DNA from 3 places in the Pseudomonas sp. TE3910 genome. Region 2 is predicted to be linked to each of the others. Evidence: predicted binding sites of a transcription regulator. Region 2 holds the regulator's gene; each other region holds the start of a gene.
The links. Region 2 encodes sigma-54, which starts transcription at its own class of promoters, with help from an activator protein. Its sites were predicted from a motif close to ANTGGCATNNANNTTGCTNT; they were not measured.

Region 1 (4,099 bases), 3.9 Mb from region 2:
TCTGCACTATGGTCGTTTGCAGCAAGCGCGTTTCGAGCCCCTGTGGCATGCCAATGAGGTACAACGCGACCGACAGGCCGAGGTGCTGGCGCTCGCCGGTCCGGGGCTGCAGAACATTGCCGGGGCCTTTACCCAGGCCCGCCCGAGCCTGGAGCAGTATCAATACCTGCGTCATGTGTATGCCCAGCAGCGCCAGCAGCCGTTGCCCCTCTGGCAGTCGCTCGCCAGCGGCCCGTTGCTGCGCCCGGACATGCAGGATGAGCGGGTGCCGCAGCTTGCACAGCGGTTGTTGAACGAGGGCTATTTGAGCAGCCTTCCGGTTACCGTCGATTCGCACTACAGTGCCACGCTGGTTAATGCAGTGAAAAATTTCCAGCTGAGCCATTCGCTGCAAGCGGACGGGGTGATCGGGCCGGGAACCTTGAACGAGTTGAACGTCAGCCCGGCGGCGCGGCGCGAGCAGTTGCGCATCAACCTTGAACGCTTTCGCTGGCTGGCCCAGGAAATGGAGCCTACCAGCCTGTTGGTCAATGTCGCGGCGGCCCAGTTGATCGTCTATCAGAACGGGTTACCGGTATGGCAGACGCGCACGCAGGTGGGCCGTGCCGAGCGCCAGACCCCGCTGCTGAAGTCCCAGGTAACGCGCCTCACCCTGAACCCGACCTGGACGGTGCCGCCAACCATTCTGCGTGAAGACAAGCTCCCGGAAATCCGTCGGGATCAGGCCTTCCTGAGCCGGCAGAACCTTCAGGTGCTGGACAGCGATGGGCAGCCATTGGCGCCGGAGGATATCGATTGGGAGAATCCCGGCAACATCCTCTTGCGTCAGGGTGCGGGGCCGAGGAACCCGCTCGGGCAGATGGCGATTCGTTTCCCCAACCCGTTTTCGGTGTACCTGCACGACACGCCCAGCCAGGCGCTGTTCAACAAAGGGCCTCGCGCGTTCAGCTCGGGTTGTGTGCGGGTCGAGCACGCGTTGCAGTTGCGCGATCTGTTGTTGAGCCCGCCCGAGCGTGCCCGCACGGACCAGCTGTTGAGCACCGGGCTTACCCATGAGTTCCGCCTGGCAACGCCAGTACCGATTGTGCTCAGCTACTGGACGGCTCAGGCCGACCGCCAGGGCAAGGTGTCCTACGCTCCGGATATTTACGGGCGTGATGGCGCATTGTTGGCCGCGCTGGCGGTGAAGCGCTGACGCGGTCGGGCAAAACGCCCGATTTTGTTCTGTTCACAGCCGTGATGCACCAGCGCGTAGCGGCGAGTACCTTCCGCTACGCGCGTTCTCATCCCTGTACCTCGATTCCTTCGGTGTTCCTGTCGATCCATGCGGGTTTTTGTTACCTCCTTGGAGGTAACGGCAGGCAGTTTGGCAGATAGATTGCTTTTACCTTTGGGAATGAAATTTTCTTTTCGGGAAATTTTGTTGACGAACCTGAGGCTAGGGGCGGGCGATTGATCGCACGCCACTTATGAGAGCAATGCTGCATCACTGTTGAGGAATACACATGAACGGTTCTTTCAGAGGTGGCCGATTGGCGGCGGTCGCTGCGCTCACGTCAGTGACGCTCCCTACGTGGGCGGCGGATCAGCCGCTTGCGCTTAACAGCGGTGACACCGCCTTTGTGACGACGTGCGCGTTGGTGGTGTTGTTGATGACCTTGCCTGGCTTGGCGTTGTTCTATGGTGGCCTGGCACGTAGCAAGAATGTGCTCTCGATTCTGATGCAGGTGTTTTCAGTTGCATCGTTGATGTCGGTGCTATTTGCCATTTACGGCTATTCCCTGACGTTCACGTCAGGTGGCGAATGGCAAGCGGTTATTGGTGGGCTCGATAAACTGTTTCTCAAGGGCGTAGGCCCTGACTCACTTCAAGGCACCATTCCTGAGTTGCTGTACTTCTTGTTCATGCTGCTGTTCGCGGCCATTACCCCGGCCATCATCTGCGGCGGTTTCGCTGAGCGGATGAAATTTTCGGCGGTCATGGTGTTCATGGCCATCTGGTTGACGATCAATTACCTCCCCATGGCGCATATGGCTTGGGGAGGCGGCTGGGTGTTCGACCTGGGTGTTCAGGACTTCGCGGGCGGTAATGTGGTGCACGTCAATGTCGGCATTGCGTCGCTGATCGGCGCCTTCCTGCTGGGGCGCCGTCGCGGCTACGGAACCTCGGCGCTGGCGCCGCATAACATGACCATGACCATGACCGGTGGCTCGATGCTGTGGGTGGGCTGGCTGGGTTTCTGTGGCGGTTGTGCATTGGTGGCCAATGGTTTTGCCATGCTGGTGATGGTCAACACCATGCTCGCCAGCGCGGCAGGGGCGTTGGCGTGGTTGTTCGTCGAGTGGAAGCATCGTGGCAAGCCGAGCATGCTGGGGGCGTTGTCCGGGGCTATTGCCGGCCTTGTCGCGATCACCCCGGCCTGCGGTTTCGTAGGCCCAATGGGGTCTATCCTGCTGGGTTTGATCGTTGCGCCGATCTGCTTGTGGGCCGTGGAAAAACTCAAGCCGATCCTGGGGCTGGATGACGCATTCGATGTGTTTGGCGTGCATGGCGTTGGCGGTATCGTCGGCGGTTTGCTGACCCCGGTATTTGCCATGACCTCTCTTGGCGGGCTGGGTTTCAGCGGGGAGCGCGGCGTGCTGGATCAGTTGTTGGTCAATGGTGGCGTCTTGGCGTTCAGCATCCTGTTCTCGGCGGTATCTAGCTTTATCGCCTTCAAGGTGGCCGCCGTGCTATGCCGTGGCCTTCGTGTCGACGAAGAACATGAAGTGGACGGTCTGGATCTGTCGTCTCACGGTGAAGTGGGCTACAAGTACTCGAATTAAGGAGCGCACTCATGAAAGTGATCACTGCGATCATCAGGCCTTTCAAGCTCGACGATGTACGTGAGGCCTTGGCTGAAGTGGGAGTGACAGGGTTGACGGTGACCGAGGTCAAGGGCTTCGGTCGGCAGAAGGGGCACTCCGAAATCTATCGGGGCTCTGAATACGTTGTCGACCTGATTCCCAAGATCAAGCTTGAAGCGATTGTCACCGATGCGCTGTGCGAGGCAGCGCTGGAGGCCATCATCAACGCTGCACGCACGGGCAAGATCGGGGATGGCAAGCTGTTCGTCACCGAGGCGTCACAGGTTGTCCGGATTCGTACTGCAGAGGTTGGCGCCGACGCGGTCTGAGCCTCGAGGGTGGGCGAAAGGGGCGACCTGTGGATGCAGGTCGCCCCTTTGCATCACGGTTGATGGTCGGTGTTTTTCAGGGTGTTGTTATGACCGCTCTACAGATTCGCACCGTCGGGGTCACGGACATCCAGGTCCATGACATCTACCTGGGCCTGGGTAGCAACCTGCGCCGGCAATGGCATTTGAGTCAGGCGTGCATCGCGTTGCGGGCGTCGCTGGGGCCATTGCGTTGTTCTCCGGTCTTTGAAAGCAGCGCGGTCGGGCTAGAAGCACCGGCCTTTTTCAATATGGTCGTGCAGGCGCAGACCACCCGTTCCCTGGCCTCCCTGGTTGCTGAGCTCAAAGGCGCTGGAGGCGTATTTCGGCCGCTGCCGGCAGACGCCGGAACAGGTCAGCCTGGACATTGATCTGTTGATGTATGGCGAGCAGGTTGGACAGTTCGGTGACCTTGAGTTGCCACGGCCAGAGATCCTGGAGCAGGCCTTTGTGCTTAAACCCCTGGCCCAGCTGGCGCCAACCTGCCGGCATCCGCGCAATGGGCAGACGTTCAGCGAGTTGTGGAACGGCTTTGTCGTAAACGCACCGCTGACCGCGGTTGAGCTGAGTTTGCCGTCGCTGGGCTGAGGGCGGTATCCGTGAAGGGGCAGGTGAGGGCGCCTGCTGCGCAAGAGCCACCGACATTTCTGCCGGTGGCCCGCGTCTGTGGCAATGGCTGGCGAGTGGGGCTCAGCTGAAGATGACGGTCTTGTCGCCGTTAATGAACACCCGGTGCTGCAAGTGGTACTTCAGTGCTTTGGAGAGTGCAATGGTCTCGGTATCCCGGCCGATTGCCACCAACTGCTCGGCCTGGTGGGCGTGGTCAACACGCTGTACTTCCTGCTCGATGATCGGGCCCTCGTCGAGGTCGCTGGTCACGTAGTG
Region 2 (4,099 bases):
AAACGCATGTTCAGTGCCCGTTCTGTACATCCAGTACGACCTGATACAGGGACTGGCTATCGCCGGCCGCACGCAGTTTTTCGCGAACGTCCTTGCGGTCAAGCATGCTGGCGATCTGGCGCAGCAGCTCCAGGTGCTCGTCGGTGGCGGCTTCCGGAACCAGCAGTACGAACAGCAGGTCTACGGGAGCACCATCGATGGCGTCGTAATCTATGGGGGCATCCAGGTGGAGCAGCGCACTGATCGGTGCGGTGCAGCCACTGAGGCGGCAGTGTGGAATGGCGATACCGTTGCCGAAACCGGTTGAACCCAGTTTTTCGCGGGCAATCAGGCTCTCGAAGACATCTTGCATTTCCAGATCCGGTACTTCCCGGTCAATCAGGTTGGCAATGTGTTCGAGTACGCGTTTTTTACTGCCGCCCGGCACGTTCACAAGTGAACGGCCGGGGGTCAGGATATCTTCAAGTCGGATCATGAGTGGGGGGGATCAGCGAGCGGCTGCACCTTGCAGCAAGGCCTGCTGTTTTTCCTTGTGTTTTTTCAGTTGGCGGTCGAGCTTGTCGGCAAGCAGGTCGATCGCGGCATACATGTCTTCATGCTCGGCATTGGCGACGACTTCGCCGCCAGGGATGCGCAGGGTGGCCTCGATTTTCTGTTTCAGTTTCTCGACCTCCAGAATGACCTGCACATTGGTGATCTTGTCGAAGTGACGCTCAACACGCTCGAGTTTTTCCCCGATATAAGTGCGCAGCGCTTCGGTGACTTCTACTTGGTGTCCACTGATGTTGACTTGCATACAGCTTCTCCTTTTGTTGCCGGTGCATAAAGAGGCAGGTATTGCGCCTGCCACTTGAATTGCGGTGGCACACCTCAGGTGCGTTACATCAGTCGCTTGCGTTCACTCGACGGTGCAATGCCGAGCGACTCGCGGTACTTGGCGACGGTGCGTCGTGCTACCTGGATGCCTTGTGCCTCCAGTAAACCAGCGATCTTGCTGTCACTCAATGGCTTTTTCTGATTTTCCGCTGCAACCAGTTTTTTGATGATCGCGCGAATCGCCGTGGACGAGCATTCTCCGCCTTCGGAGGTGCTGACATGGCTGGAGAAAAAGTACTTCAGTTCGTAAATGCCACGCGGGGTATGCATGTACTTTTGCGTGGTCACCCGGGATATGGTCGATTCGTGCATGCCCACCGCTTCGGCGATGTCGTGCAGCACCAGCGGCTTCATGGCCTCGTCACCGTGGTCGAGGAATCCACGCTGGTGTTCGACGATCTGGGTGGCAACCTTCATCAGCGTTTCGTTGCGGCTTTGCAGGCTCTTGATGAACCAGCGGGCTTCCTGAAGCTGATTGCGCATGAAGGTGTTGTCTGCGCTGGTATCGGCGCGGCGTACAAAGCCTGCGTACTGTGGATTGACGCGCAGGCGTGGGACGGCTTCCTGGTTCAGTTCAACCAGCCAGCGATCGCTGTCCTTGCGTACGATCACGTCAGGCACCACGTATTCGGGTTCACTGGACTCGATCTGTGAGCCGGGGCGTGGGTTCAGGCTTTGTACCAGTTCGATCACCTGGCGCAGCTCGTCTTCCTTGAGCTTCATGCGGCGCATCAGCTGGCTGTAGTCGCGGCTGCCGAGCAGGTCGATGTAGTCGCTGACCAGTCGTTGCGCTTCAGTCATCCAGGGTGTTTGTGCCGGCATCTGCCGCAACTGCAACAACAGGCATTCGCTCAGGTTGCGGGCGCCTATACCGGCAGGCTCGAATTGCTGGATGCGGTGCAGGACGGCTTCCACTTCGTCCAGTTCGATATCGAGTTCCGGGTCGAAGGACTCACAGACCTCTTCCAGGGTTTCGTCGAGATAGCCCTGGTTGTTGATGCAGTCGATCAGGGTGACGGCAATCAGTCGGTCGGTATCCGACATTGGCGCCAGGTTCAATTGCCACAGCAGGTGGCTCTGCAGGCTTTCACCCGCCGAGGTGCGGGTGGTGAAGTCCCACTCGTCGTCATCGTTGCTGGGAAGGCTGCTGGCGCTGGTTTGATAGATATCTTCCCAGGCGGTGTCTACCGGCAGCTCATTGGGAATACGCTCGTTCCACTCACCTTCCTCAAGGCTTTCCACGGGAGTGGCGGTTTCCTGGAAGCTGGTTTCCTGGGATTCCGAGGTCGGCTTGGATTCGGCGTTATCCGCCATCGGGTCGCTGTTATCGAAGTCGTCGCCATCTTCCTGGCGTTCGAGCATCGGGTTGGATTCCAGGGCTTCCTGGATTTCCTGCTGCAGGTCCAGTGTGGAAAGCTGGAGCAGACGGATGGCCTGTTGCAACTGCGGTGTCATCGTCAGTTGCTGGCCCATTCTTAGGACGAGCGATGGTTTCATGGCAGGGGCTTAACACCTTATTCGCCGGCGCACATGCGCCATCCACTACAAGGGCGCCGAAGCGCCTTCTTTAAGCAAATTATATGCCTGAAACCGAGGTGTTTGCCTAGAGCGCTGTAACAAATAAGCCGGTATTTGGGCGGATCGTCAGCGCTCTGGCGGTGCCTCGCACCTCGGGCTTACAGGCGGAACTCGTGGCCGAGGTAAACCTCTTTCACCAGTTCGTTGGCCAGGATGGTTTCTGCATCACCTTCGGCGATTAGGCGACCATCGTTGACGATGTAAGCGGTTTCGCAGATATCCAGTGTTTCACGGACGTTGTGGTCGGTGATCAGAACGCCAATGCCTTTGGCTTTCAGGTGGTGGATGATCTGCTTGATGTCGCCGACCGAGATCGGGTCGACACCGGCAAACGGTTCGTCGAGCAGGATGAATTTCGGTGCAGTCGCCAGTGCGCGGGCGATCTCCACACGGCGACGTTCACCACCGGAAAGGCTCATGCCGAGGTTGTCGCGGATGTGGCTGATGTGAAACTCCTGCAGCAGGCTTTCCAGTTCCTTGCGACGCCCTGCGGCGTCCAGCTCCTTGCGTGTTTCCAGGATCGCCATGATGTTGTCGGCCACCGACAACTTGCGGAAGATCGAGGCTTCCTGGGGCAGGTAGCCAATCCCAGCGCGTGCACGACCGTGCATCGGCTGGTGGCTGACATCCAGGTCGTCGATGAGCACGCGGCCCTGGTCGGCCTGTACCAGGCCGACAATCATGTAGAAGCACGTTGTCTTGCCGGCGCCGTTAGGGCCAAGCAGGCCGACGATCTGGCCGCTGTCGATTGACAGGCTGACGTCACGTACGACTTGTCGACTCTTGTAGCTCTTGGCCAGGTGCTGGGCTTTGAGGGTTGCCATTACTCGGCCTTCTTCTTCGGCTGGATCACCATGTCGATGCGTGGGCGCGGTGCGGTAATGTTGCTGCCGCGGCCGGCGGTGGCGACCTGAGACTTGGTGTTGTAGACGATTTTCTCGCCTTCGGTGGTGTTGCCTTCGTTGATCACCTTGGCCCGGTCAGTCAGAACCACCAGGTCTTTCAATGCCTGGTATTGGATCTGCACGGCATAGCCTTGCATCTTGTCCGGCTTTGCAGCGCTTTGTTGCTGCTCGAAATACGCCAGGTTGCCCACCGAAGTGACCACGTCGATATCGCCGGAAGCGGAGCGGGTGATGGTCACGGTGTTGCCTTTGATCATCATCGAGCCTTGGGTGATGATCACGTCGCCGGTGTAGGTGGCAATGCCTTTCTTGTCGTCCAGTTGGGCGTTATCGGCCTGGATGCGGATTGGCTGGTCGCGGTCGTTCGGCAGGGCCAAGGCGCTCGCGCTTCCCAGTGCTGCGCTCAGGCTGAGCAAAAAGGGGAGGGTTTTAACGAGCCTCATACTGTCCTCTTACGTTGGACAGCAGGTCCATCCTGCCGTCTTTCAAATACGCTTTCATTCCCTTGCCCGTAGTGGTTCCACCGGCGCCGTCGATTCTAACGGCTTGATCGGTTTGAGCATATTGCTTCTGTGGGAATACCGTCATGCGGGTCGTGGTAATAATGGTTTCGCGGTTCTGTTCATCGGTGCGGGCAACCCGTACCGAGTCAATCAGCTCGACTTCGGTACCGTCCGGGTTGACCTCGCCGCGTTCGCTCTGAACGTGCCAAGGGTAGGCGGTGCCGCGGTACATGTGCA
Region 3 (4,099 bases), 2.2 Mb from region 2:
TGGCGATGGTGAGGCACCGGATTGCGCCAAGGCCTTTTGGCAGGCCCTGCAGGCCGCGTCCGCCAACCACTGCACCGGGCTGCGCTACGCGGTACTGGCCCTGGGAGACTCCAGCTACGCAGAGTTCTGTGGTTTCGGCCGCAAGCTGGACCAGCGTCTGGCGGAGCTTGGCGCTGTGCGCCTGCTGGAGCGGGTCGAGTGCGAGCCGGACTTCGACGAGCCGGCCGAGCAGTGGCTGGGCACGCTGGTGACGGCCCTTGGGCAGGCGCCAAGTGCAGCGGCGCCAGCGGTCACGTCCTCGGCGGCGACAGCGCCAACCTTCAGCAAGCAGCAGCCGTTGCCGGTAAGGGTGGTGGAAAACCGCCTGCTCAATGCGCCCGGTGCCGCCAAGGAAACCCGGCACGTGGTGTTCGATCTTGCGAGCAGCGGCCTGACGTATCAGGCGGGCGACGCCTTGGGCGTCTGGCCGCGCAACTGCCCGGCACTGGTCGAAGAGCTGCTGAGTGCCATGAAACTTGACGGGGAGGCGAGTGTCAGCCTCAAGGGCCAGCCACCCATGCCGTTGCGTAGCGCACTGCGCGATCGACTGGAGATTGCCCGTATCACGCCTGCGCTGCTCGAACAGGTCGCCCGCTGCAGTGCTGATCCTGAGTTGCAAGGCCTGCTGGAGCCGGCGCACAACGCCGCGTTGCAGGACTGGCTATGGGGGCGGCAACTGGTCGATCTGCTGCAGCAGTTTCCCGTAAGCATGCCGCTCGACACCTGGCTGAGCCTGCTCAAACCCCTGCAGCCGCGTTTGTACTCCATCAGTTCAAGCCCGTTGTTGCACCCGCAGCAGGTTCACCTGACGGTTTCGACGGTGCGCTACCGCCAGCGTAAAGGTGTGTGTTCGACCTTCCTCGCTGATCGTGCCGAAGCCGGGCAGGTTGGGATCTTTGTGCAGCCCTCGGCTCATTTCCGCGTACCGAGCGATGATACGGCGCCGCTGATCATGGTCGGGCCGGGGACCGGGATCGCACCGTTCCGGGCGTTTCTCCAGGAGCGTCAGGCGCGCGGCGCCCGAGGGCGCAACTGGCTGCTGTTCGGCGAGCAGCGCGCTGACAGTGATTTTTACTACCGCGACGAGTTGCTGGCCTGGCAACGCGATGGCCACCTGACGCGGCTCGACACGGCGTTCTCCCGTGACCAGGCAGAGAAGGTCTATGTACAGCAGCGCATGCTGGAGCAGGGCGCCGAGCTGTGGCGCTGGCTGGAGGCGGGCGCGTACTTCTATGTCTGTGGCGATGCCGGACGCATGGCGCGGGATGTGGAGGCCGCGCTGCAGCAGGTGGTGGCCGAGCACGGTGGGATGAGCACCGAGCAGGCCGGCGAATATGTTGCGGCGTTAGGCCGGGCCAAACGCTACCGGCGAGATGTGTACTGAAATGCCCCAGAACGGGTAGCACTGCACCAGGATGGCGCCGCGGGAGGCCTAGAGTTTGCGGCGATGCCCTTGAATAGGCGGGGTTGGCGCAGTTGGCACGGTATCTGCTGAAGACACATTACAACGTCCAGGGGTGATCAACGGCGATCCGCCCCACGGACCACGACTATGAACGACCAGGCAAAGGCGCCTGGAGCTTCGGCTCCAGGCGCCTTTTTTTGTGGGTGTTTTTCCGGCCGCCGTGATCGGCCAGTGTGAGGAAACGCTATGAACGCTCAAGCGACCATCGAGCAACGGGAACGTCTGATCATCGTCGGCAACGGCATGGTGGGCCATCATTGCGTCGAACAACTGATCGAACGCGGCGCCTTGGCCCGCTTCGACCTGCGGGTGTTCGGCGAGGAGCGTCAGCGTGCCTACGACCGCGTGCACCTGTCGGAGTACTTCAGTGGCAGCGATGCTGAAACCCTGGCGTTGGGTGATGCGCAATTGTATGCCGAGCATGGCGTGCGGCTGCACTTGGGGGAGGCGGTCGTCGAGATCGACCGCGAGGCCGGTGAAGTGGTGACGGCGCAGGGCCGCTACCCGTTTGATCGGTTGATCCTGGCCACCGGTTCCTATCCCTTCGTGCCGCCGATTCCCGGGCCGGACGGTGCGGCGCGACTGGTCTATCGAACCCTGGACGACCTGGATGCGATTCGCGCGGCGGCCTATGGCGCACAGCGTGGCGTGGTCATCGGTGGTGGCCTGCTGGGCCTGGAGGCAGCCAACGCCCTCAAATCCCTGGGGCTTGAAGCCCATGTGGTGGAATTCGCGCCGCGCCTGATGCCGGTGCAACTGGATGCTGAAGGCGGTGCGGCCCTGCGCGCCCAGATTGAGGCGTTGGGTGTCGGCGTACACCTGTCTCGCGCCACCCAGAGCATTGTTGAAGGCAGTGACTTCCGTTATCGGATGAATTTCGATGGCGACCAGTTCCTGGAAACCGACCTGATTGTGTTTTCGGCTGGCATTCGCCCGCAGGACAGCCTGGGCCGTGGCTGCGGGCTGGAAATCGCGCCACGGGGCGGGGTCGTGATCGATGGTGAATGCCGCACCAGCGACCCACGGATTTTTGCCATCGGCGAGTGTGCTTCCTGGAACGGCAGCGTCTTTGGCCTGGTGGCCCCGGGTTACAGCATGGCCCGCAACCTGGCGTCAGCCTTGGCGGGTGAGCCATTCGAGGCCTTTGCCGGTGCCGACATGTCGACCAAGCTCAAGCTGTTGGGGGTGGATGTCGGTTCCATTGGCGATGCACACGCGGCGACCCCCGGTGCGCGCAGCTACCGCTTTATCGACGAGGCTGGCAGCGCCTACCGGCGCTTGGTGATCGACGCCGAGGGCAAGCGCGTTCTGGGGGCGGTGCTGGTCGGTGATAACCGTTACTACGACACCCTGTTGCAGTACGTGCAGAATGCTATTGCCCTGCCAGCGGACCCCGCCGGCTTGATCCTGCCAATGGGCAGCGCCACGCCAGCACTGGGTGCAGATGCCTTGCCAGACGCCGCCACCATCTGCTCGTGCCATAACGTCAGCAAGGGCGCGATCTGTGCTGCCATCGACGGGGGGTGTAGCGACCTGGCACAACTCAAGGGCCAGACCAAGGCCTGCACCGGTTGCGGTGGCTGCGCCGCCTTGCTCAAGCAGGTCTTCGAGCATGAGCTGAGCGCCCGCGGTGTGGCGGTGGACAAGAGCCTTTGCGAGCACTTTGCCTTCACCCGTCAGGAGCTCTATGCGCTGGTGCGGGTCGAGGGCATTACGACGTTCGAAGACCTGCACGCCCGTCATGGTCGTGGCCACCTGGGCTGCGATATCTGCAAGCCGACGGTAGGCTCGATCCTCGCGTCCTGCTGGAACCAGCCGATCATGGATGCCGCGCTGGTGCCGTTGCAGGACACCAACGACACCTTCATGGCCAACATGCAGAAAAACGGCACGTACTCGGTGGTGCCGCGTATTCCGGGTGGGGAAATCACACCGGACAAGTTGATCGTGATTGGTCAGGTGGCCAAGAAGTACGACCTCTACACCAAGATCACCGGCGGCCAACGCATCGACCTGTTCGGCGCGCAATTGCATGAATTGCCGGAGATCTGGGCCGAGTTGATCGCCGCTGGCTTTGAGACCGGGCATGCCTATGGCAAATCAACCCGCACGGTGAAGTCCTGCGTCGGCAGCACATGGTGCCGCTATGGCGTGCAGGACAGCGTGGCCATGGCGCTTACCCTGGAGGACCGCTACAAGGGCCTGCGTTCGCCACACAAGCTCAAGTTCGCCGTATCTGGCTGTACCCGCGAATGCGCCGAGGCGCAAAGCAAGGACATCGGCGTGATTGCCACCGAGAAGGGCTGGAACCTTTATGTCTGCGGTAACGGTGGCATGCGTCCACGGCACGCCGAGCTGTTCGCCACGGACCTGGACGATGCCGGCCTGATTCGCACCATCGACCGCGTATTGATGTTCTACATCCGTACCGCTGACAAACTGCAGCGCACGTCGGTCTGGCGCGAGCGCCTTGAGGGCGGGCTGGATTACCTCAAGGCGGTGATTCTCGACGACAGCCTGGGCTTGGGCGCCGAGCTGGAAGCGCAGATGCAGCAGGTAGTCGATCGCTACGAGTGTGAATGGGCCAATGCCCTG

Region 1: ACZ9H3_RS02300 (ammonium transporter) is a predicted target of sigma-54. The motif match lies at 1,366-1,385, and genes of this name have one in related genera.
Region 3: nirB (nitrite reductase large subunit NirB) is a predicted target of sigma-54. The motif match lies at 1,515-1,534, and genes of this name have one in related genera.

The regions. Positions count from the first base shown of each region.
Region 1 covers NZ_JBWBQN010000001.1:517,487-521,585, forward strand. Annotated here, with positions in the region: gene ACZ9H3_RS02295 (L,D-transpeptidase family protein) at 1-1,195, shown strand, start outside; gene ACZ9H3_RS02300 (ammonium transporter) at 1,506-2,825, shown strand; gene ACZ9H3_RS02305 (P-II family nitrogen regulator) at 2,837-3,175, shown strand; gene ACZ9H3_RS02310 (2-amino-4-hydroxy-6-hydroxymethyldihydropteridine diphosphokinase) at 3,265-3,585, shown strand; gene ACZ9H3_RS02315 (2-amino-4-hydroxy-6-hydroxymethyldihydropteridine diphosphokinase) at 3,509-3,802, shown strand; gene purU (formyltetrahydrofolate deformylase) at 3,905-4,099, opposite strand, start outside.
Region 2 covers NZ_JBWBQN010000001.1:4,377,117-4,381,215, forward strand. Annotated here, with positions in the region: gene rapZ (RNase adapter RapZ) at 1-8, opposite strand, end outside; gene ptsN (PTS IIA-like nitrogen regulatory protein PtsN) at 11-475, opposite strand; gene hpf (ribosome hibernation-promoting factor, HPF/YfiA family) at 488-796, opposite strand; gene ACZ9H3_RS19975 (RNA polymerase factor sigma-54) at 880-2,373, opposite strand; gene lptB (LPS export ABC transporter ATP-binding protein) at 2,553-3,278, opposite strand; gene lptA (lipopolysaccharide transport periplasmic protein LptA) at 3,278-3,802, opposite strand; gene lptC (LPS export ABC transporter periplasmic protein LptC) at 3,789-4,099, opposite strand, start outside.
Region 3 covers NZ_JBWBQN010000001.1:2,142,488-2,146,586, reverse strand. Annotated here, with positions in the region: gene ACZ9H3_RS09650 (sulfite reductase subunit alpha) at 1-1,423, shown strand, start outside; gene nirB (nitrite reductase large subunit NirB) at 1,691-4,099, shown strand, end outside.